2 regions of the Flavobacterium sp. UBA4854 genome follow, and region 2 is predicted to be linked to the other one. Evidence: riboswitches for the same ligand, from Rfam matches in the RefSeq annotation. Region 2 holds a riboswitch; the other holds the start of a gene.

Region 1 (12,702 bases), on a different contig from region 2:
AGTTTACATCAGATCCTGCATTGGATGGAGTAGGATCGCCAGAAGCAAGAATATTTAGAGTGTCAAAACCATAATCACAGCCAGCAAGAATTGATCCGTTTTGGCTTCTAATAAATTCGACAGTATATTCTCCAGGTTCAGTAAGCGTTAAAGTCAAAGAATTTCCAGCATCTTGCAATGCAGTAGGGAAAGGCGCAAGAGGAGAAGTGTCTGGTCCTGTCACAATTCGATATTGATTTACTCCAGTTCCTGTTACAGTAAGTGGAATAGTAAATACAGTTGCATTACAGCTTCCAACCATATCATCGCCATTATTGGCCACAATAGTTCTTGTAGCTCCGTTATATTCTACATGGTAGTCTTTAGTAAAAACACAACCTGTATTGTTATTGGTAAGTGTATATCTAAATGTATATGGATCACCAGCATCAGATATATTTGTAACTAATGTGGTAGGGTTTGTTGGCGAAACAATCACAGCGCCAGGATCTCCAGCTATTTGTGTCCATTGAACAGTCTCACCGGCATATAAAGGAGTTTGTGCTACTAAAGTTACTTGATTAATATTGTTGTCGCAAAAGAAAATATTTTCATCGCCACCAGGAAGAGTCGTAACATCTTGTGTCGCGGCAGGAACATTAATTACAACTGTATCATTACCAGAAGCACAAGGACCAGTTACAGTCCATCTAAAAGTATAAGTTCCCTGTACAAGATTTGAAACTCCTGTATTATTAGCGCTAGGATTGGCAATTGTTGGCGTATTTGGACCACTTACAAAAGTCCATTGCCCATTTTGTCCATTAAGTCCGCAACCTCCATAAGTTGCATTAAGATTGGTGCTTTGTGTTGTAGTATAACAATTGCTAAGCGTTTGATCTGGTCCAGCCGAAACGGGTTTAACACCGCCATAATTGGTTACAGTTATTTGCGAAGTAGTTCTACAGCGCTGGCCTGGAGCATATTCAGGACCTTCAATAACCCATTGAAGCGTTGTAACACCGCAACTCGTAGAAGGCAAAGTTATAGTTGAGGTTGGCAGATTCGGAAAATTAATTACTACCCCGGCATTGTTAGCTCCGACGATTTCCCAATGACCAGTTTCTCCTGTATTTTGAGGGGCATTTGCCGTAATAGATAAATTTCCAGAACTATTTGGACAGCTTGTTATGTTGCTTCCTGCAATTGCAGTAGTAATAGGTTTAACATTTACAACTTTATCCTGATAAGCTGTAATTCCGTCTGAACAGGTTGCGCTATATCTAAAAATATAGGTATTTCCTCCTGTGTAGCCAGAAACGGTTGTGCTTGGGCTTGTTGGTGAATTAATAGTTACTGCTGGACCAGAGATTTGAGTCCATTTGACTGTGCCAATAATAGGACTAGGATTGTTTCCAGTTAAAACCATTGCATCGGTTGCGCAAATGGTTATATTCAATACTCCGGCGTTTACAGTACAGTTTTGTGCATTTGTTTGAAAAGTGAGAAAAATTAACAATGCAGCAAAAGCTAGTTTTTTTGATAAAGTGCAGATTCTCCAAGAAAAATAAAATTGTGCCATAAGCAATCAGGAATAGAAAGGAGGCAAATTAATGTTTAACCGCCTTAAATTAATAAATTGATTTTGAGCATTAATTAGTTAAGATTTTTGAATATATCTGGGGATACTCAAATTTAAAGAAAGATAGCCTTGAAATTTTTTTTTCGATGTTGCATATTATAAAATGAAACAAGAAAACAGAGGATGAAACAATAAAAAAGCCCTAAATCTTAGACTTAGGGCTTTTTAAATAATTTTTTAAAACTAGAAAGCTTCGCCGATTCTGAAATAAATTCCCCAATCTCCTTTTCCGACTGCACCATCTAAACCAACATTAAATTTTGATTTTTTGAACGGATTGTATCGATAACCAACACCGCCTCCAGGATACATTTTCCAATCAAAGCTTGGAGTATCAGAACCATAAATAGTGGCGATACCAAAAAAGCCAACCAATCCCATTTTCTTTCCAAAGTTGTATCGGTATTCGCCTTGAATATCCATTAATCCTGCTCCTCTATATTTTCCTTCAGAATAACCGCGAATATCCGTTCCTCCAATAGTGCTTTGCTGTTCAAATGCAACATTTCCAAGTCCGAATTTTCCAAAAACACGAGCTGCAATAACATCTTTATTATCTCTAGTTGGAATATATCTATTGGCTTGAAAGGATATTCGATTTGATGCCAGTTCGTTATCTAAAAATTTTGGATACGTAGACCAATCCAGTTTAATTTTGTATCCTATCGTTGGATAATAAACGGCATCTCTAGTGTCAAATAATAAGTTTACAACTAAAGCATTACTATGTGAAACCGACGAAGGAGAAACATTATCCTCGTATACTGTATTGTAGTGTGCATAAGTATAAGAAAGTCCGCCATAAAACTTCCCGACAATTTTGCGCTGGCCGCCCAAACTAAAAATAGTTGTTTTGGTTCCGTAATCGTAAAAATCAGGCTGATCTATATCATCAATATAAAATTGAGAATTTTGATTTCCTGTAAAAAAGAAAAACTTCAAACGCCATTTGTCCTCATTCAAGTACCATTTATTAAAGAGAGCCAAAACATAAGATTTATTGGTCGTATAAATAGCCGACATTCCAGATAATGATTTAGGAGAAATAGTATCATTATGATTGACTTTGTACATTGCCATTGGAATAACCCCAAACATAAAATCAAGATTTCTATTGTAGCTCAAATAAGGCATTACTCTAAGTTCGATTTTCTTCTCTTTTGCTTTTTTTGGAACAGAATCGGTTATTTTTTGTCCGAAAGAAGAAGAAATAAAACAAGTAAAAAAGAGTAGGAGTAGAAAATGCCTCATGGTCTAAATTTGTTTAGTGAAACTTATATTAGATGTATAAATAAGTAAATAACACTTTTCGGGTACTTGTAAATTTAATTAAAAAATGTAAGTGATTGAAATAAAATAAATTAGGATTTGGTGGTTTGATTAAATATAGAAGCCAGTTTTTCTAGAGCATCTTTAGCATGAAGTTTTTCACCGTTTTTCAAAGTATTTTCTAAAGCCTTTGCTGCTCTTTCGAGCATTCGTTTTTCAAAATGAGAAATCGCCGTTTTTAAATCAGAAAACTGATTATTAGTTAAGAGATCAGCCAATTCAACAGCATCGAGCATGGCCAAATTAGCACCTTTTCCAGCAAAAGGAGGCATTCTATGTGCTGCATCGCCTATAATAGTTACATTTTCTTTCGTTTCCCAAGACTGATTCTGAGAAAAATAATATTGCGGACGAGGTATGAAATACAATTCTTCACTCATAAAAAGTTCATGCCAATCAGAACTCCAATCTTGATAAATTTCTTTAAACCATTCAAAAATTTTCTGATTGTCTTTAAAATCTAGATCATTTTCTGAAATCCAATTTTCAAGAATTTTACTGCTGAGCAGAAACATTAAAGAACCGTCTCCTTTTGTTCCGTACATAATGGTTTGTTCGTTTCCTAAAGCCAGAACCTTTCCACCTTTTGAAAACTCAAAAAGATTAGGCGCATTTTTCTTGGCATTATAAATTGTTCCTTCAATCATTGTAATTCCAGAATAAATAGGTTTAAGTGTGCTTACATAAGGACGAATTTTAGAATTTGCCCCATCTGCACCAATTACCAAATCGGCATAAGTGTTTATTCCATTTTTAAAGAACAGTCTCCAGCCATTATTTTCTTTTTCCATAGAAAGAAATTGACTATCCCAAACCATAGTTTCAGGCTTAAGCGAATGCAATAAAATGGCTCGAAGCTCTGAGCGGTCTATTTCTGGACGAGGTTTTGAAATATCCTGAAGCGAATCCTTATTAGGGTCTGTAATTTCTTTAGAAGAAGTTTTAGTAATAGAATGCTCGTCAAACTTTAATTCTAAATTTTGATTCACAATGCGGGCTTTACTGGCATTTGGACGAATATTTTTATAGAATTCATCTAATAAACCTCCTTTTTCCATACCTATTAAACCTGAATCGTCATGCAAATCTAAAGGAGAACCTTGTACACGAACTTTTGAGTTGAGGTCTCTTTCGTATACTTTTACATTTATATTCTGTAGTTGTAAAAGACGGGCCAAGAGTAATCCGCCCATTCCGCCGCCAACAATGGCAACGTGTTTATTTTCTAGTAACATAGTTTTGTATTTAAAATCTATGTTGCAAAATTATTGTGATGAAAGAGCCGATAATAGTATAAATCGGTCGTTTTTGTTTTGAAATAATTCTTTTGGAAGCGAACCCGAAATTTTCTTGATCTCTTTAATAAAATGCGTCTGATCGGAAAAATTCTCTTCTGGAAAAAGTTTACCTTTTGCAATATGTTCCAATGAAGCACGAAAACGAAGTATGGAACAATATCCTTTTAATGAAATTCCAAAATACTGATTGAAATACCTATTAATCTGACGGCTGCTCCAGTTAGATTGTTCTGATAATTCTTTTACAGTCATTGCACCATGAGTTTCATAAACAAGACCAAATAGTTTTTGCTTTCGAGTATCGACTTCCTTTATTAATAAGGAGTCGATTTTTGAAGCAGCTTTTTCGCAGAACAATTCAAAATTTTCCAAATCATGCTCTTCAAAATCCCAAAAGCCAGATTCGAGTATTTTTCCTGAATTTAAAAGAGATGCAATACTTTCGTGAAAAACATATTCAGCAGCAAGAAGTTTAAAGCTAATAACAAACGTTAAGCTTTTAGCTGGAATTATTCCTTTTTCATACTGTTGAGTTCCTAAACCCAGAAGCCTGATTTGAAAAGGATTTTCAGCTGTTTTTATAAACGATAAATCAATTCGTCCGTCTGGAAGACCAATTGTTTCCAGTTTTTCATCCGATTTATTTTCCATACACCAAAAACTATCCACAAAATCTGAAAGGTTTTTGTTGGGTTTGATGTATTGATAGGATAAATCGTGATGCATTTGATCAAATTTTAAAGTGAAATTAAACAAAATGTACTTTATTTCTATTAAAAGTATCGCTCATAGAAAGCTTATAAGAGACTTTGTAATTCGATAAAAAGTGTGATAAAAAACTTAACATTGGGTAAGTTGTTGTTTTTTAGTATCTTAGATGGTGTTTTTTCTTGCGATGAAAAACTTAACATTGGCGAATGTCTTTTTCAATCTATCTTTGTTTATTATTTTTTGATGTTAATTTAATGATTTAATAACATTAAAAATTAGTTTAATTCAAAATAAATTTAATCAATTTCTTAAAATTAACAGAATAATGGCAAAAGAAATACTTGTTGATGAAATCAATCAGGAGGCAGAAGCTGTTTCGGTTATCTCAAATGACGAAATCGAGCAAAAAGAGACTCCAGTTCTAGAATCTGCTGAAACTCCAGAAGTAAAACCAAAACCTAAAAGAGCTCCAAAAAAAGCAGCGGAAAAAGAGGATAATACGGTAGAGGAAGCAGTGCAAGAATCAACACAAATAGAAGAAATTTCATCTGAGGCTGAAGAAGAAACATCTGAAGAAAACGAAAATCAGCCAAAATCTAAAAAGAGTAAAAAAATGAAAGAAAAAGAAAAGGAAAAAGAGAAAAAAGAGAAAAAGAAAAAAGCTGTTGCTAAGAAAAAAGAAAAAGCAAAAGACAAAAAGAAAGAGAAAGCTAAAAAAGCAAAACTAAAAGCTAAAGCTAAAAAGAAAGCAAAAGCGAAAAAAGCTAAGGATAAAGCAAAAGCAAAAAAAATCGCTAAAAACAAAGCGAAAAGATCTAAAGCTAAAAAGAATAAGAAGAAATAATAATTGTGAATAGTGAATGGTTAATTGTAAATTTTTCCAAAGCAATATAACAATAAAATTATAAAGCCACAGATTACAGGATTAGCACTGATTTAAAATCATTTTAATCTTGTAATCTGTGGCTTTTTTATTCAAAAGTTTTTTCATCTCACATCTCACATCTCACATTTCACATCTCACATTTCATATCTCACCATCATTCAGTTTTTGCTTTTTTTTTCTGCATGGCAAGTTTATCTATTTTCTGAAGAAATTCGGGGTCAAATTCAGAGTAAGCTCTTAATCGGTATTTTTCGTCTCTAATTTTCATTACCAAACGAATTTTTTGCACCATCAACCAAATAGGTTCATATCTTTTGTGTCCTAGTAAATATTGAATTTTAAGTATTGACATTCTTCTATGCGAAAGAGTCATTAATTCAATGCAGATCATCCAATACCGAATTGGAAGATTAGAATTTTCCATTACAGTTCCAGATCGAAGACTTGTACGGCTTCCGCATTTACGGCATTGAAATTTTAAATCATTCTGTCTGAAAGAATGCTCATCATGTCCACATTTTCTGCATAAAAGCCCATTCTCCAAACGTTTGTTTTTGAGCTCTTCAATACAGGTTGCCTCATCAGAATATTTTTCAAAATAAGCGCGTAATTCCATTTATACAATTCCTCATTTGTTTTTCGAAATATAGAATATTTTGAAGAAACGAAGGACAAACTGCAATAAAAAATAAAAAGGAATACTTCAAGCATGAAATATTCCTTTTATTGTGGGGGGGCAAATGGTGTTATAATTTAGCTACAATTTCTTTTTTGTACTTATTAAGGATAGATTTTGTCATACCTAAATTAGCTTTTGTAGAATCTACCGCTAGGTAAATAAAATATTCCTGATTATCAGAAACATCAATAATGTGAATTTGAGAACTTAATGTAATCATGATATTGTCAATAACCTGACCATTTAAATTCAATGCTTTAATAGCGCTCATTTTTGCTTTAACTACCTCAAGGTTGTAAGCCGATGCCAATTCTGGATCAAAATCTGCAACTGCAGACTGTGAATAGTATGACATGCCGCTAGCGATTTCAGCAACAGATACTGCGATGAAACCTGGGACGTTTTTTTTTAGGTCTTCCCCAAATTGCGTTAAGAAATCAGACATAGTTCTTAGAATTTAATTAGAATGAATTGTTTTGGATATAAGCAAAATTAGCTATACAATATTATTTAATTATCCGTAATGCGTACCTATTTTTTGCAAATAATAAAAAAATAACACAGCTTTAATAAATTCAAGTTTTCATTTCGTTTATTCGAATCTTGTTTGAATTTGAAAATGAAATATTTAAAACAAAAATGCTTCTGAAAAAGCACTATTATGGTGCCATTTCAAAAGCATTTTTTAAGCAAAAATTAATTTTTTATTTAATTTCTGTGATAAAATCTTCTTGCGGAGTTCTAACTTTTTTCATGTTTACCAACCAGTCATTTTCATGATCTCTATATCCTAGAGGTAAAACCAAAACGCTTTTTAGACCAAGTTCATTTAATCCTAAAAGTTTATCTACTTCAGCAGGAATAAAACCTTCCATTGGTGTTGCATCTACTTCTTGTTCAGCAGCTGCAGCAATCGCTACACCAAACGAGATGTATGCTTGTTTTGCAGCGTGGTTAGCATGCCATTCTTGTCCAAGAGGTTCGTACATTCCCCAAAGTCTTTGTTTGTACTCATCCATTGCATTAGCAGGAATTCCTCTTTCTGCAATTGTTCTATCAAATACAGCAGAGATTCTGTCTAAGCTGTAACCATCCCAAGCAGCCCAAACCAAAACGTGAGAAGCATCTGTAACTTGGCTTTGGTCAAAACTTACCGCTCTAATTTTGTCTTTTAAATCTTTGTTTGTGATAACAAAAATCTTGTAAGGTTGCAATCCAGAAGAAGAAGGTGCAAGTTTTGCTGCTTCAAGAATATAATCTACTTTTTCTTGCGGAACTGCTTGTCCGTTCATTTTTTTTGTAGCATAACGCCACTTTAGTGCATCTATTAAGGCCATTTTTCTTTATAAATTAAAAATTGTATTCAAATGTAAACACTTTAAGTGTATTTTTGTCATCCAATTACCAAAAGTAACTGTAACATCGAGGTAACTTAACAATACAACATGCTGAAAGAACCAGAACACGATCAGAAAAAATGCGCACAGCACATTATGGCAGTGCATGATGCAATGTATATTTTAAACGGAAGATGGAAAATCTCTATCATTGCATCACTTTGCTTTAATAGGCTAAGATTTACCGATTTATTAAAGGAGGTTGAAGGAATTTTTGGAAAAATGTTAAGCCGAGAATTGAAAAATCTAGAAGAAAACCAGTTAGTTACAAGAACTGTTTTAAATACGCAACCTATAACTGTTGAATATGAGCTGACAGAATATGGGCATACATTAAAAGAAGTAATCGATTCTCTTGCAAAATGGGGACACAATCACAGAAAAAAGATTACAGGCAAAGAATAATCTAGCTTTTAAGTTCTGAAATTCTCTGAAAAAAACCTTGCGTTGCTAACTTTTGCTCTGCTTCTTCAATAGCTTTCAAAAGATTGTTCTGATTATCTGCAATTTCGTTTAAAGCATTTTTCATTATCATCCACACTGGCTGCATTTTTAATACAAGCTCTTTTCCTTTGGCAGTAAGAACAATCAATCTTTTGCGTTCGTCCAATTTGTCTTTTTTCGAACTAATGATTTTTTGCTTTTCTAATTCCTTCAATAAACTTATAGTTGACGGATGGCTATAACCAATTTCACTTGCAATTTCGACAACACTCAGCATTTCTTTGATATGGAGCGTGTAAATTACAGGAAACCATTTTGGTTCAAAATCTATGTCGAAAGATTTATAGACTAATGCACCGTCTTTGCGAAGTTGTTCGCTCAGACGTTGCAACCGCGTTGATATGGCTAATATTCCAATTTCGTCAATTATATTCATTTCTATTGATTTAGTTTTAAATGACAAAATACATTGTCGGGCCTCATTAACGGAAAATCTGTTGGGAGCGTTTCTTTTGGTATCGTTACAAAATTATTTTTTTCATAAAAACGTAAAGCAGCTTGTAACAGTGTAACCGTTCCTAAATATAAGTCTTTAATTCCTTTTTCTTTGCTATAAGCAATTAGTTGTTCTAATAATTGTTGGGCGATTTGAAATTCTTTTCCTCGATATTCTTTTTTTACGAACATTTTTCTGATGGCTCCAGCTTCAGAATTGAATTTTACCAAAGCGATTGTGCCTACTAATTTTTCTTCTATAAAAGCGCCAAGAAAAATTCCGCCTGGTTTATAATAGAAATTCTCAATATCCAATAAATCTGGCTGATCTTCTAGAGTAACAGGAACATTAAATTCTTTTTGCTGAATGTTTAAAATCAAATCTACGATTTCATTTTCGTACTTATTTTGTATAGGCTGGATTTGCATTTATCTTGTAAATTAAATATAGGTACAAAACTACGTAGTTAACTACATATATACAACAAAAAAACTGCTGAGATCAGCAGTTTTAAATGTTTTTTATGATTTCAAACGATTTCTGTTAGAAAGATTTTACTCTTTAACCAAGACAATAACTGCTTTGTATCCCGTTCCAACATTCCATTCACTTGACGAAATAACCTGACCTTTATCGTCATAAACTTTAAATTCAGCTGTATTTGGAGAGGCAAAACCTTCGTTTAATGCTTCAATGTCAATTTTGTTGATTCCTTTTACCAAGTTTATTTTTACGCTTTTAAAGTCGCCAGTTAAAAATACTTCGGGTTCGATTACTTTGTCGTTTAAATATACTTTTACTTTATCGCCGTCTACAAAAGCTGCATCGCGATACATAATAGTTGATGTAACCGCTGTAGTGTTGAAATTGCCTAAAAATTGATTTCTTCTATAAAAAATGCCTTCAACATTAGCCTCTGGTTTGTATAGATTTTGATCTTTAAACAATTCGTCTGGATTAACTTGTAACGGCGCAGGTTTCTCAATAGGAGCAGGCGCGTTTTCTTTTGGCGCTGCTTCTTTAGGAGGAACAACTTCTTTTTTTGTGGCGTCTTTTGCCGGAATAGGCTTGAATTTATTATCAATTTCCTGTGCAAAACTGTGCAGTGAAAAAGAAATAAAGGCAATTATAAAAAATATTTTTTTCATCTTTTGTATATATTAATCTTGAAGGGTTGATGTAAAGATTAGATGCATCGTAATCTTTTATATAAACATTTTATAGAACTAATTATTGCCCAATAAGATGCAATTTTTCTAAAAATTAACTTTATATTTTATAAAAACAGGTTTCGGCTGAAGCAGTTTTTAAATGCAATTTTAGGTTTTTAAAATTTTGATTATCAATGTTGTATCTTTATGTTTTAATCAAATGTAATAAGATATGATTAAGTTAAGTTTAGCCTTTCTTTTTTTTGTAGTTAGTGTTTTTTCTCAAGAAAATAAAACAGACTCAGATGTTAGAAAACAAATTGAAGATTATAATGCTGCTTTTGCGGCTGCCTTATTTGAAAACAATAAGGACATGATGCTAAAATTCTATACAGATCAATCTGTGTTAATGCCAGAACATAGTAGGCAAAGAGTTGGAAAGAAGATGATTGCGGCGTTTTATGAACAATGGTTAGATCAGGCAAAAGTCAATTCTTTTCAAAAGACTATTTTAGAATTGCAGGATTTTGGAAATTATATTCTAGAAATAGGAAATTTTACTGAAAACCTGCACTTAAAAGACTTAAAACCGTACGCTTATTTAGGAAAATATATGGTTTTATGGAAAAAAACGTCTAAAAATAAAATGACTATCGCAGCAGAAATTTGGGGCGCTAATAGCTATTTTGATGATAGATTTATTCCTGAAATTGATGACACAGCCGTTCCTTTAACAAAAGAGTACACTTCGTCAGATAAATTGATTAATGAGGTAATAGAAAGAAACGGTTCTATTAAAAATTTGGTTCAGAATAGACTGGGAGCAGAGCATGCTAAAATATTCACGCCAGATGCGATGTATTTAACGTACTATACGCCAATTCTTTCTGGAGAAAAAGATATTACAGCTTATTTTACAGAGCATGAAAAACCTGGAACTTTAAAAATTGAACAAATTTCCATTCAGACTTCGGGAGTTATTGTCACAAAAAAGGCCATTGTAGAATTTGGATTTTATAATGTCGATTGGCGTGACGGAACCAACCACGGAAACGTTAAAGGAAAAAGTATAAACGTCTGGAAAAGAAACGAAAAAGGAACGTTAATGCTTTTTAGACAAATGGTAAATCATGATTAAAAACTAAAAAACCGACTTCTAACTTGCAGACGCCATAGTTGAGTTATATCTTTGCGACTGATTTTGGTCTGTTTTTTCAATTCAGAAAAAGCAGTTAAAAGGGAATCAGGTGTAAATCCTGAACAGACCCGCTACTGTAAGTTCTATACAAGTCTTTAAATAGTACTAATGCCATTGTCCCGCTTTGCAGGGTGAGAAGGCCGTTTAAAGATAGAATAAGTCAGGAGACCTGCCACGATCACATAGTTTAAAACTTTCGTGGTATGAAGTTGATGACAAGATAATGACCTGCTATTTAGGATAGTTGGCCTATTTCTATGTTTTTGTAATTACTGCATCACGCAAAGTTTATTTAATAAAATCGTGATGTGTAATTTGAAGAAAACTTTATTTTCTGTTTTTATAGTACTTGTTCCTTTTTTGCTTCATTCTCAAGCGGCGACTGATAGTTCGCGGGTTTTAAAAGAAGTTATTCTAAAAGGAAAACCATATCAGGAAGTAATTCCTGTACAAAGTCTTTCGGGCGTTCTGCTCGAAAATCTTTCCAGTCACAATGTTGCCGATGCGCTTCGCTACTTTGCAGGAACTCAAATCAAAGATTATGGCGGTGTCGGCGGACTCAAGACGGTTGATGTCCGAAACATGGGAACGCATCATGTTGGTGTTTTTTACGACGGAATTCAGCTAGGAAATGCTCAAAACGGCGTAACCGATTTAGGAAAATATTCGCTTGACGACATGGAATCATTAACGATGTATAATGGACAGAAAAGCGAAATCTTTCAGTCGGCAAAAGACTTTGCATCAGCTTCGACTATTTATTTGCGAACCAAACGCCCTGTTTTTACAGGCAATAAAAAAACAAATCTGCTGGTTCGTTACAAAACAATGTCTATCAATTATCATGATCCTTCTTTTAGATGGGAACAAAAGCTGAGCAATAAAGTCAGCATGAGCGTAAGTTCTGAATACATTAAGTCGAATGGACAATATAAATTTAGATATAAAAGAAAAAATCAGGATGGAAGTATTGCCTACGATACTACTGCTACACGATGGAACAGTGATATAGAAGCATTCCGATTTGAATCTGGACTTTATGGAAAAATAAACAAAGGAACTTGGGATGCCAAAGTCTATTATTATGATTCTGAACGCGGTGCACCAGGTGCCATTGTAGAAAATAAGTTTAAAGACGGTTTTAGACAATTTGACAAAAACTTTTTCGGACAATCTTCTCTAACAAAAGATGTTTCAGAAAAATATAAATTCCAGCTAAAGGGAAAATTTGCTTACGATTATACGCATTATATTGCTCGAGATACCACAAATGTTTTAGGAGAAACCGTAACCGAAGGCGCGCAATCTGATGATAGTTATTATCAGCAGGAAGCTTATTTTTCGGCGGTTAATATGTACAGCATTTTGCCAACTTGGGATGTCTCGCTGTCGACCGATTTCCAGTACAATAAATTAAATGCAACTAGAAGAGGCATTCAGACACAGTTTTCTTTTCCGCAGCGTTAAACCGCTTTAGTTTCTCTTGCCACTT
Region 2 (12,702 bases):
ATGTTCCTGCAATGAGCGAATCTGAAGTTCGGTTGTGTTTGGATAAAGGAAAATCGATTGTTCAAAATATTGCAAAATCTGGTTCGAATTGTATTGGTTTTGGCGAAATGGGAATCGGAAATACTTCAACTGCTTCTGTTTTAATGAGTATTCTAACAGGTTTTCCTATTGAAGAATGCATCGGAAAGGGAACTGGAGTTGAAAATGAAAAACTGCTTCTAAAACAAAACTTGCTCAAAAAAGCAATTGATAATTATTCCGGTCAAACCGAATTAATATCGCAACTGTCCTATTTTGGCGGTTTTGAAATTCTTCAAATGTCTGGAGCAATATTAGAAGCTTTTGAAAACAAAATGCTAATTCTAGTTGATGGTTTTATCTGTACTATTGCTTATCTGATTGCTTTAAAAATAAATCCGAACATACAGCAAAATGCTATTTTTTGTCATTGTTCTGCCGAAAAAGCACATTCAGAATTATTAAATTATTTAGAAGCAAAACCAATTTTAAATCTTGATTTACGTTTGGGAGAAGGAACTGGCTGCGCTGTTGCTTTTCCGATTTTAAAATCGGCCGAGGCTTTTTTAAATGATATGGCTAGTTTTGAGAGCGCGGGAGTAAGTCGTAAATAAACTACTATTTGTCATTTCGACTGAAAGGAGAAATCACACTAGAAACTCGACAAAGATTGACGATTTTCTTTGCGTAATCTTGTGTGATTTCTCCTTTCAGTCGAAATGACAAACTAAATGGAAAACCAATTATATAAATGAAAAAAGAACTACACATTTTCTTCACCTGTTTAATGTTCTACACCAGAATTCCATGTCCAAAAAACATTACGCATCATCCAGATTATTTAAATAAAGCCACAAGATATTTTCCATTTATTGGATGGATTGTTGGAGGTATTTCTTTTTTAGCTTTTTATCTTTTTTCATTTTTTCTTTCTTCGGAAATTGCTGTTATACTAGCAATTATTGCTTCTATTTTAACCACAGGCGCTTTTCACGAAGACGGTTTTGCGGATGTCTGTGATGGTTTTGGCGGAGGCTGGACTAAAGAAAAAATCTTAATGATTATGAAAGACAGTGCAATTGGAGCCTACGGAGCAATCGGATTGGTTTTGCTTTTTTTACTAAAATTTAAATTGCTTTCAGAATCCGTTTTACTTTTTGCTAATAATATTCTTCTCGTTTTCCTTTTGTTTATTTCTGCTCATTCATTGAGTCGACTTGCCGCAATAAGCATTATTTTCACACACGAATATTCTCGTGATGATGCTTCGAGCAAAAGCAAACCAATTGCAAAACAATATACTTGGAAAGAAGTTTTTGGATCTTTCTTTTTTGGCTTAGTGCCGGTAATTGTATTTTCTTATTTCGATTTGAAATTTCTGCTTGCTATTATTCCTGTTTTCATAACGAGATATTTTCTAGCACGCTATTTTCAAAAATGGATTGACGGTTATACTGGAGATTGCCTTGGCGCAACACAGCAAGTTTGCGAAGTTGTATTTTACTTAAGCATTTTATTTTTATGGAAATTTATCTAGTTCGTCATACCGAAACAGTTTGTGAAAAAGGAATTTGTTACGGACAATCTGATGTAGATATTGCAAAACCATTTGACGAAATTTTCAGCAGAATCATTTCAGAATTACCTCCAGAGGCAATTATCTTTTCTAGTCCATTAAAACGTTGTGTTATTTTAGCCAAGCACATTCAAGAAAACATTAAAACCGTTTCTTATCAGGAAGATGAACGATTAAAAGAGATGAATTTTGGCGATTGGGAATTAAAAACTTGGAATGAAATTCCGTCAGAAGAGCTCAATCCTTGGATGGAAGATTTCGTGAATATCAAGGTTTCAAACGGAGAATCTTTTGTTGAATTACATGAAAGAGTTGGCCATTTTTTGTCGGAAACACTTTCAAAACTAAATCAGCCAACTGTAATTGTCGCACATGCAGGAATCATCAGAAGCATTTTATGCCATCAGAGTTCGCTTCCATTAAAAGACGCCTTCAATAATAAAGTTGATTTCGGAGAAGTTATAAAAATCAGTTTTTAATGCTAATTATTTATAATTTTTCATGAAACATAAAACAAATTTGAATAATCAATATTTTTAACTTTATCTTTGCGACAAATTAAGGTTGTGTTTTTAATTTAAAAAATACATTAAAAGGGAATCAAGTATAATTCTTGAGCTGTACCCGCAACTGTAAGCTAAGTTCAAAAAACGAATGCTTGCTGTAAACTACAAACCACTGTCACGCTCCGCGCGATGGGAAGGTAAACAGCAAGACGCAAGCCAGGAGACCTGCCTTTATAACAAATATCAAACTCTCGGGAAAAAGAGTGAAGAAATTATGACTTTAAAAAGATTTTTTACTTTTTGTTTATTTGTTGTGTGCCAGATTATTTCGGCGCAGAACGATTCTATTACCAGTCTGAAAGAAGTTTTTGTTTCAGATAAGAATTTAAAAACCTATTCGGCTTCACAATCTGTTTTAAAACTGAATGATTCTATAATCAATAAAAATGAGGCGCTCCTTACCGATTTATTGAACTTTAATTCGACTTTATATTTTAAAGAATATGGACGAGGAATGCTTTCTACGGTTTCTTTCAGAGGAACAACTTCTTCGCAAACAGCTGTTATCTGGAACGGAATAAACATTAATTCTCAAATGAACGGAAGTACCGATTTTAATACTATTTCGGGCTCAGATTATAATTCAATAAGTGTAAAAGCAGGTGGTGGAAGCGTAATTTATGGAAGCGGCGCAGTTGGAGGCACGGTGCATTTAAACAACGATTTGTTGTTTTTTAATCGTTTTGAGAATAATTTAAGACTAGATTATGGTAGTTTTAATACAATTGGGATTAATTACAAAACTTCTATTTCAAATAAAAAATGGAGCACCCAAATTGGTTTTTCTAAAAACAGCTCAACAAACGATTATAAATACTTAAATCGCTACACGTGGAGAGGTGAACAGCGATGGAACCAAAATGGGCAATACGATATTATTACGTTAAATGCCAATGTGGGCTATAAATTCAATGAAAATCATATTTTAAAACTATACAGCCAGACTTCAAACACTGACCGTAATACCTCTTTGGTTACAGAATCTGAAACGAAAAGCAAATACATAAATGGTTTTAACCGAAATTTATTGGAATATGACGGAAGTTTTGGAAAACTGAAGACTAATTTCAAAACCGCTTACATTTTCGAAAACTATCAATATTTTGCCGATAATTCTTTAAAAAATTACACATACGGAAAAACGGAGAACTTAATTACTAAGCTTGACGTCGATTATCATTTATTTAAAGAGACACATGTAAACGGAATTGTAGATTACAGTCGAACAAATGGTTACGGAACTAGTTTTGGAAGCCACATTCGTGAAATCAGTTCTGCTGCTTTGTTGGTTAGACAAGATTTTGGCGCTAACTGGAAGAACGAACTTGGGGTTAGAAAAGAATTTACAGACAATTACAAATCTCCAGTTTTATTCAATTTAGGATCTTCTTATAAATTCAATAATTGGTACAATTTAAAACTGAATGTTTCTAGAAACTTTAGAATTCCAACTTACAATGATTTGTATTGGAATCCAGGAGGAAATCTAGACTTAAAACCTGAAAGTTCTTATCAGGGAGAAATTGGTAATGTTTTTACATTCAAAAACCTGACTTGGACACAGAATTTTTATTATATGAAAATTACCGATATGCTGCAATGGGTTCCAGGCGCAAACGGTATTTGGACTCCTAAAAACCAAGATAAAGTAAACAGCTATGGAACTGAAACTATGCTGAGCTGGAAAAAAAGTTATGGCAAAAACATTTTTGCTGCAAATGCTACTTATGCTTACACGGTTTCTCAGGATGAAAAAACTAAAAATCAGATCTTTTTTGTTCCGTTTAACAAAGCAACAGGAGCAGTTTCATATTCCAGAAATAAAATAAGCGCTTATTATCAAATTCTTTACAACGGATTTGTTTACACAAGAGCCGATAATAATCCTGATGAAATCATTAATGATTATACAATTTCTAATGTCGGAATCGATTATGATCTTAAATTTTTAGATTCTTTCAAAATAGGTTTTCAAGTTTTGAATCTTTTAAATAAAAATTACGAAAGTCTAGAAAGCAGACCAATGCCAGGTCGAAATTTCAATATGTATTTAACCTTAAAATTTTAAAATATGAAGTTTAGTAAATTACTTTTAATAGCGTTAAGCATTTCGTTATTCGCTTCTTGTTCAAGTGATGACAACGATGGTCCGAAAGGCGCTTACGACAATGGTTTTTTTATTGTTAATGAAGGTAGTTCAGCTCCTGGAACAGTATCTTTTTCTAGCAATGATTTTAGCATATTTACAAAAGATGCTTATGGAGCAGAAAACGGGTCTGATGTACTTGGTAAATTTATTCAGAATATCTTTTTTGATGGAGACAAAGCATATATTATTGCTGGCGGATCAAACGTAATAAACATTGTAAATCGTTATACTTTTAAGTTAATTACTAAAATTGACAGCGGCTTAGTTAATCCTAGATATGGTGTTATAAAAGATGGTAAAGCTTATGTAACAAATGCAAATTCATACGATTCTGTTACAGACGATTATATTGCTGTAATTAACTTGGCAACTAATGTTGTTGAATCTAAAATTTCATTAAACACAACGGCAAACAGAATTGTAGAAGAAGGCGGAAAATTATACATTACAGATCCAATGGGAACTGACAAACTTTCTATTTACAATCTGAACACAAAAACTTTAGAAACTCCAATAACAATTGGTTCTGGTTCAGATTCTATTGAAGAAGAAAATGGAACTCTTTTTATCTTACGTCCTTCTTTTACTCAAAGCAGCGAAATTATAAAAGTTAAAATCTCTGACAAATCTGTTTCTAAAATTACAATTCCAGAATCTCAAGGGGTTGCTGGGTTTTTAGACATAGAAAACAACCAAGTTTATTATACAGTAGGAAGCTCTGTGTACTCAATTACAACTTCTGCAACAACAGCAGCTACTACTCCGCTTTTTACAGCTAATCCAGAGATTGGATATCTTTACGGATTTGCAGTAAAAAACAACCGTGCTTTCTTTGCTGATGGGAAATTTACTCAAGATAGTAAAGCTTACATCTACAATTTATCGGGAACTCTACAAAAAGAATTGACTACTGGAATAGGTACGAACGGATTCTACTTTAACGATTAATTTTATCCTTAGAATTAGTTTTTGTTTTTTATGGAAAAGGCTTTCATTTCTGAAAGCCTTTTCTATTTATTAGATTTTTATTAAAAATTCTTTGGAGCATTTTGAAAATACATTCCGTGTCTTAATCCGTTTATGATTTTTGAATCTGTTAAATAAGGCAGATCCAGTCCAGAATCATTAGAAATTGTTTTAGCAGTAGATCCCGTAATTTTTGAAATAGCCAAATTAAGCAAAGGCTCAGATGTTTCTCCTAAAACACCATAAGTATCCAAATATTCTTTCTGCGGATAAGTAGGCTGTAAACCTTGAGTATAGTCTCCAAAACCGGCAGAATTTGAGATTTTAAAAACCAAAGGTTGCATTGCATATTTATGATTTGCATTGATTCCTTTTTTAGTAAACAAAGTTTCAGAATCATAAATAGTATACGAACCAACATTTTTACCAGTTGTAGTTTCTCCAATCTGAACTACGTTAATATAAGGTGCTAATCCATTAATAACCAATTCACTTGCAGATGCTGTACTTGCAGTGGCAATAATGTAAACCGTACTTAAATTTAAACTGTTTAAAGCTTTACCATCAATATTATTTACAAATCTGTAATTCAGACTTTCTAAATCATCAGCAGTCATATCTTTCATCCACTTTGTGTTAAACTGCGTTTTAGCAAAAACCTGATTATCAAATTGCCCTGTAATCAAACTAGCAAGTCTAATTGCTGAAGGCACGGCTCCTCCTCCATTATATCGAAGATCTAGAACTAAATCGGTAACTCCTTGTGTTTTCAATTCGCCAAAAGCCTGATTTAATTTATCGTCATAGCTTGAATAAAACCCATTATACATTAAATAACCTATTTTATGACCTCCAGAAGGAATCACTTTGCTAATTAAAATCGGGTTTTCTTCTAAAACAGTTTTTGTCAAATCAACCGATTTTCCATTCAAAACATAACCGCTACCATTATAATCAGCCAAGTTTAGCGTATAGCTGTCCTTATTGAACAATAAATCTTGATAATTAGAAACAGTAAGTTTTACTCCATTCACACTTGTAAATAAATCACCGCGTTTAATTGCTTTAGCCGAAGCATCTGAATTTGGAATAATATATCGCACAAAACCTACCACATCATTCGACCCTGAAGATACGCGACTCAATCTAAAATCGACACCATTATTTTTTGTGACACCGCTTAGTTCCTGTTCCAAAACAGTATAATCTTCAACAATCCAGCTGAAACGATCAATTGCGTCTCCATTTGGATATTTACTTACCGGTTTGTTCAATAAAGCTTCAAATAAATCTTCGGGCTTAGAATACCCTCTTAAGAACTGATTAAAATCGGGTTGCAGATTACGGCCATCGGCTAGATTTGGCACATCTTGTTGCCATAAATAGACTTCATTTAATCCTCTCCAAATAAAATTATTAATCTGTAAGTCTGCTGGAGCTGCAACATCATCCTGATCTTCACAAGATTGCAAGGAAAATGCGAATAAAAAGAGAAAAAGAACGCTCTTTAAAGTTGTTTTCATATCGTGTAGGTTATCTATATTATGAATAACGTAAAAGTAGTATCTTTAGTTTTAGCTTCATCGATCAAGCAGTATTTTTTTATATAAAAAATATTTTCTTTTTTGTTGTAACAAATATAATTACACCTCGTCTTGAATATATAAGCTAACGATTAACCATCAGATTAATGAACCAAGTTGTATTTATAGAATTAATAAATCCTTTTAAAGACAAAGTTTTTCGTCTGGCAAAAAGATTGCTTACAAGTACTGAAGAGGCAGAAGATGCAACTCAGGAAGTAATGGTAAAATTATGGAACAAAAAAGACAATTTAGAGAACTATAATAGCGTCGAAGCATTGGCAATGACCATGACCAAAAATTATTGTCTTGATCAATTAAAATCTAAAAGAGCCAGTAACCTGCAGATTGTTCATAATAATTTTACCGATCGGCAGCCACAATTGGATAAAAAACTAGAAGATCAAGATAGTTTAGAATGGGTCGAAAAAATTATAAATGAAATGCCAGAACAACTGCAATTATTAATTCAGCTTCGGGATGTAGAACAATATGAATTTGAAGAAATAGCCAAAATCGTAAATATGAACGAAACGGCAATACGAGTGGCGCTTTCGAGAGCGAGAAAAAAAATTAGAGAATCAATGACAAATACACACCTTTATGGAACTAAATAAAATAGAAGAGATATTAGAAAAATACTTTCAGGGAGAAACTTCTATTGCCGAAGAAAATCAATTAAAAGAATATTTTTCTTCATCCAATGTTGCGCAGCATTTGGAGCAATACAAACCTATGTTTGGCTATTTCTCTCAAGCAAAAGAACAAAAATCAACGTATGAAATTCCACTACAATCTAAGAAACGCAATGTAGCGTGGTTATCGATTGCGGCATCAGTTGTTGTTTTGCTAGGAATTGGAACCTACTTTTTTATGAGCGAGCAAAAAGATACAACTGCAATAGCTTCGCAAACAGAATTAGGAACCTATAATAATCCTGAAGAAGCCTTGAAAGCTACGCAAAAAGCTTTGGCCTTATTATCAACACATGTTAATGTAGGTATTGAAAGTGTGCAATACATTAACGAATATGAACAATCAAAAAACAAAATTTTTAAACAGTAATTAAACAAAAAATAGTCATGAAAAATTTCATTATAACTTTAGTATTCGCATTTGTTACCACAACTTTTTATGCACAAGGCGCTTTTGACAAATTTGACGGTCAAGATGATGTGACTTCGGTAATTGTAAATAAAAAAATGTTTGATTTAATGAGTAAAGTAAAAGTTGACGCTTCTGATAAAGAGACGCAACAATATATTGCCCTAATCAAAAAGTTAGATTACTTAAAAGTCTTTACCACTAAAAACCCAAAAATCGAAGCCGATATGAAAGCTACTGCCGATAAGTATGTAAAAACTGCTGGTTTAGAAGAATTAATGCGTGTAAATGATAGCGGGAAAAACGTTAGAATAATGGTAAAATCTGGAGCTACAGACACTCAAATAAAAGAGCTTTTAATGTATGTTGACGGTGCAAAAAACGATGAAACTGTTTTATTATCTTTAACTGGTAATTTTGATTTAAACGAAATTTCAGTATTAACAGATAAAATGCAACTTCCTGGAGGAACAGACTTAAAGAAAGCTTCTAAAGGCAAAAAATAACATGAGAACAAATATTTTCATCATAGCAGTTACAGCTCTCCTAACATTAGGAAGCTGTAATTCTGAACCAACATTACAAAAATATTTTGTTGAAAATTCAGAGAAAAAAGATTTCATAGCATTAGATGTTTCGCCAACTATTCTAAATGTTGATCAAACGTCTTTATCAGCAGAACAAAGTAAAGCTTTAAACTCATTTGACAAAATGAATATTCTCGCTTTTAAAGCCGACCAAAACAATCAGGCAGAATTTGAAACAGAAAGAAATAAAGTAAAAGCCATATTAAAAGATCCGAAATATCAAGAATTAATGAAAATTGGTTCTGGCAAAGACGGTGCTTCTGTAAGCTATGTTGGAAGTGATGACAATATTAAAGAGTTTGTTATTTTCGCCAACAGAAAAGAAAATGGCTTTGCAGTAGTTCGTGTTTTAGGAGAAAATATGAATCCGAATAATATTATGACTTTAATGTCTGTTTTACAAAAATCTAAAATAGACATGGAACAGTTAAAACCCTTAGAACAATTGCTTAAAAAATAAAATCATCTTACTTTTTAAATGAGAAAAGCTCCATAATTGGAGCTTTTTCTTTTTTTCTATTTGAAAGATTTTACTGAGCAAAACAATTGCTATTTGTTTTGTCCTGAATCTAATTTAATTATATTTGCTTCTTACCAAAATAATAAATTATGATACAAAAAACATCAAATGCCTTTATCGCGGCATCTTGGGTTGCCCTTGGAGCAGGAACAGTTGGCTTTATTGTTGGACTTGCCAGAGCTGAAATGCTTTTAAACGAAAAAGGATATTATTTCACTGTTTTAATGTTCGGACTTTTTGCCGTTGTCTCTTTACAAAAAAGCGTAAGAGACCGATTAGAAAAACTTCCTGTTACTGATATTTATTACGGAATTTGCTGGTTTGGAACATTATTATCAATCGTTCTTCTAGTTGTTGGATTATGGAATGCAACGATTCTTCCAAGCGAAAAAGGTTTTTATGCCTTTGCCTTTCTACTAGCATTATTTGGTGCCATTTCAGTACAAAAAAATACAAGAGACAACATGAACTTTAATCAAAACGAATAGGATTTATAATTAAAATACTAAAGGGGCTGCTTCAAATACTGAGACAGCCCCTTTGTTATTTTATCCTTTTAATGAAACACAACTTTAACTTTGTATTTTTATATCTAGCTTTCATTCCGTAGGAATGTCTCATCGGTAGAAAAAAAACAGCTAATAGCAATATTTACGTTCCGTAGGAACGTAACAACGACAACAACACAATATTTCTACTACCAACAAAATGTTCCTACGGAACATCAAAACGTATAAAACAAAAAAAGCTCCAATGAAAATTGGAGCTTTTCTTTTATATTAAAATCTGAGATTATTTACTCAAATACATTTTTCTTCTAGAGTACAATTCGTAGAATTGATCATCTTTTAAGTCATCAATAAACAAGATGCTTTCTCCTGTCGATTTCATTTCTGGCCCTAATGCTTTGTTTACGTTCGGGAATTTGCTGAAAGAGAAAACTGGTTGTTTAATTGCGTATCCTTTTAATTGTGGATTGAAATCAAAGTCAGTCACTTTATTATGACCTAACATTACTTTTGTAGCGTAGTTTACATAAGGCTCTCCGTAAGCTTTTGCAATAAAAGGAACTGTTCTTGAAGCTCTTGGATTTGCCTCGATGATGTAAACCGTATCATCTTTAATCGCAAACTGAATATTGATTAAACCTACAGTTTTTAAAGCTCTAGCAATTTTATGCGTGTGGTCTTTAATCTGCTGCATTACAAATTCTCCTAAGTTGAAAGGAGGCAATGTTGCGTTACTATCTCCAGAGTGAACTCCACAAGGCTCAATGTGCTCCATAATTCCGATGATATAAACATTTCCATCAGCATCACAGATTGCATCAGCTTCAGCTTCGATTGCTCCAGCTAAGTAGTGATCTAGTAATAATTTGTTTCCTGGAATTGCTTTTAACAAATCGATAACGTGCTCTTCAAGCTCTTTTTTGTTGATTACGATTTTCATTCCCTGACCTCCTAATACATAAGAAGGACGAATTAAAAGTGGGAAATCTAAAGTATCAGCCAATTTAGAAGCTTCATCAGCCGTTTCAGCGATTCCGAATCTTGGGAAAGGAATATTTAATTCAGTCAATAAGTCTGAGAATCTTCCTCTGTCTTCCGCTAAGTCAAGCGCGTCAAAACTAGTTCCGATGATTTTTACTCCGTATTTAGATAATTTATCTGCTAATTTAAGAGCCGTCTGACCACCAAGCTGCACGATTACACCTTCTGGCTTTTCGTGTTGGATAATGTCATAAATGTGCTCCCAGAAAACTGGTTCGAAGTATAATTTATCGGCTGTGTCAAAGTCTGTAGAAACTGTTTCAGGATTACAGTTAATCATGATTGTTTCGTAACCGCATTCTTTTGCAGCTAAAACTCCGTGTACACAAGAATAATCAAACTCGATTCCTTGTCCAATTCTGTTTGGTCCAGAACCTAGAACGATTACTTTCTTTTTATCTGTCAGGATACTTTCGTTATCTACATAACGCTCTCCATTTGCTTTTTCAATTTCTGCCTCAAAAGTTGAGTAATAGTATGGTGTTTTTGCTTTAAACTCAGCCGCACACGTATCAACCAATTTGAATACACGGTTGATGTTCATATTCATACGTAAAGTGTGCACTTCACTTTCCAGACAGCTCATCATGTGAGCAATTTGTCTATCTGCAAAACCTTTTTGTTTTGCCTCAAGTAATAATTCTTTTGGAAGATCAGAAACTTTGTAGTTTGAGATTTCTTTTTCTAAAGTATAAAGCTCTTCGTATTGCTTCAAGAACCACATGTCGATTCTTGTAATTTCGTGAATTGTGCTTAATGGAATTCCCATTGCAATTGCATCGTAGATTACGAATACACGATCCCAACTTGCATAAGTTAGTTTTTCGATAATTTGTTCGTAATTTTTGTATCCTTTTCCGTCAGCACCTAAACCATTTCTCTTAATCTCTAAAGATTGAGTTGCTTTGTGAAGTGCTTCTTGGAAAGAACGTCCAATTCCCATAACCTCACCTACAGATTTCATCTGAAGACCTAAAGTTCTGTCTGAACCTTCAAATTTATCGAAGTTCCAACGTGGTATTTTTACGATTACATAATCTAAAGTTGGTTCGAAAAGAGCCGAAGTCGATTTTGTAATTTGGTTTTGCAATTCATCTAAATTGTACCCTAAAGCTAGTTTAGAAGCAATTTTAGCAATTGGATATCCAGTCGCTTTTGATGCTAATGCAGAAGAACGAGATACACGAGGGTTAATTTCGATTGCTACGATATCTTCTTTTTCGTCTGGTGAAACTGCGAATTGTACGTTACATCCTCCAGCAAAATTTCCGATACTTCTCATCATTAAGATAGCGTAGTCACGTAATTTTTGGAAAGTTGTATCAGATAATGTCATCGCTGGTGCTACTGTGATAGAATCTCCAGTGTGGATTCCCATTGGATCCATGTTTTCGATAGAACAGATAATTACAACATTGTCATTTTTATCTCTTAAAAGCTCTAATTCGTACTCTTTCCATCCCATTAAAGCTTTGTCGATCAAAACTTCGTGAATTGGAGAAGCTTCTAGTCCGCGAGTTAAAAGCTCATCAAAGTCTTCTTTTTTGTAAACCACAGCTGCTCCAGTTCCTCCTAATGTAAATGAAGGACGAATTACAAGCGGGAAACCAAATTCCTGAGCAATTTCTTTTCCTTCAAGGTAAGATGTTGCTGTTTTTGCAGGCGCAGTTGGCACATTAATTCTTTCTAAAAGCTGTTTAAACTGTTCTCTGTCTTCAGTAATATTAATAGCATTTACATCAACACCGATTAATCTCACTCCGAAATCTTGCCAGATTCCTTTTTCCTCAGCTTCCAAACACAAGTTTAAGGCTGTTTGTCCTCCCATTGTTGGCAAAACAGCATCAATTTGTGGATGTTCCTTAAGAATTTCAATAATCGATTTTGTCGTTAAAGGTTTCAAATAAATATGATCGGCCATAGATGGGTCGGTCATAATCGTCGCTGGATTCGAGTTAATCAAGATAACCTCAATTCCTTCTTCACGAATCGAGCGTGCAGATTGAGATCCCGCATAATCGAATTCGCAAGCTTGGCCAATAACAATAGGTCCTGAACCTATAATTAAAACTGATTTTATTGA

What was found. A riboswitch is a leader RNA that binds a small molecule or an ion and turns the genes downstream of it on or off. The one in region 2 is predicted to bind cobalamin.
Region 1: another riboswitch for cobalamin. It lies ahead of B3J44_RS10205 (TonB-dependent receptor); the one in region 2 lies ahead of B3J44_RS05410 (TonB-dependent receptor plug domain-containing protein).

The regions. Positions count from the first base shown of each region.
Region 1 is NZ_DHEI01000071.1:6,940-19,641, reverse strand. It holds partial or broken gene B3J44_RS10270 (DUF11 domain-containing protein) at 1-1,561, opposite strand, end outside; gene B3J44_RS10265 (BamA/TamA family outer membrane protein) at 1,805-2,872, opposite strand; gene B3J44_RS10260 (FAD-dependent oxidoreductase) at 2,983-4,185, opposite strand; gene B3J44_RS10255 (helix-turn-helix domain-containing protein) at 4,216-4,974, opposite strand; gene B3J44_RS10250 (hypothetical protein) at 5,285-5,803, shown strand; partial or broken gene B3J44_RS10245 (transposase) at 6,015-6,461, opposite strand; gene B3J44_RS10240 (hypothetical protein) at 6,592-6,969, opposite strand; gene B3J44_RS10235 (nitroreductase family protein) at 7,229-7,861, opposite strand; gene B3J44_RS10230 (winged helix-turn-helix transcriptional regulator) at 7,970-8,326, shown strand; gene B3J44_RS10225 (MarR family winged helix-turn-helix transcriptional regulator) at 8,328-8,801, opposite strand; gene B3J44_RS10220 (GNAT family N-acetyltransferase) at 8,804-9,289, opposite strand; gene B3J44_RS10215 (hypothetical protein) at 9,416-10,009, opposite strand; gene B3J44_RS10210 (YybH family protein) at 10,245-11,150, shown strand; cobalamin riboswitch at 11,198-11,401, shown strand; gene B3J44_RS10205 (TonB-dependent receptor) at 11,526-12,677, shown strand.
Region 2 is NZ_DHEI01000040.1:30,291-42,992, reverse strand. It holds gene cobT (nicotinate-nucleotide--dimethylbenzimidazole phosphoribosyltransferase) at 1-632, shown strand, start outside; gene B3J44_RS05420 (adenosylcobinamide-GDP ribazoletransferase) at 770-1,555, shown strand; gene cobC (alpha-ribazole phosphatase) at 1,540-2,073, shown strand; cobalamin riboswitch at 2,139-2,347, shown strand; gene B3J44_RS05410 (TonB-dependent receptor plug domain-containing protein) at 2,375-4,228, shown strand; gene B3J44_RS05405 (YncE family protein) at 4,232-5,257, shown strand; gene B3J44_RS05400 (S41 family peptidase) at 5,338-6,798, opposite strand; gene B3J44_RS05395 (RNA polymerase sigma factor) at 6,966-7,475, shown strand; gene B3J44_RS05390 (hypothetical protein) at 7,462-7,923, shown strand; gene B3J44_RS05385 (DUF4252 domain-containing protein) at 7,941-8,468, shown strand; gene B3J44_RS05380 (DUF4252 domain-containing protein) at 8,470-9,009, shown strand; gene yiaA (inner membrane protein YiaA) at 9,159-9,557, shown strand; gene carB (carbamoyl-phosphate synthase large subunit) at 9,862-12,702, opposite strand, start outside.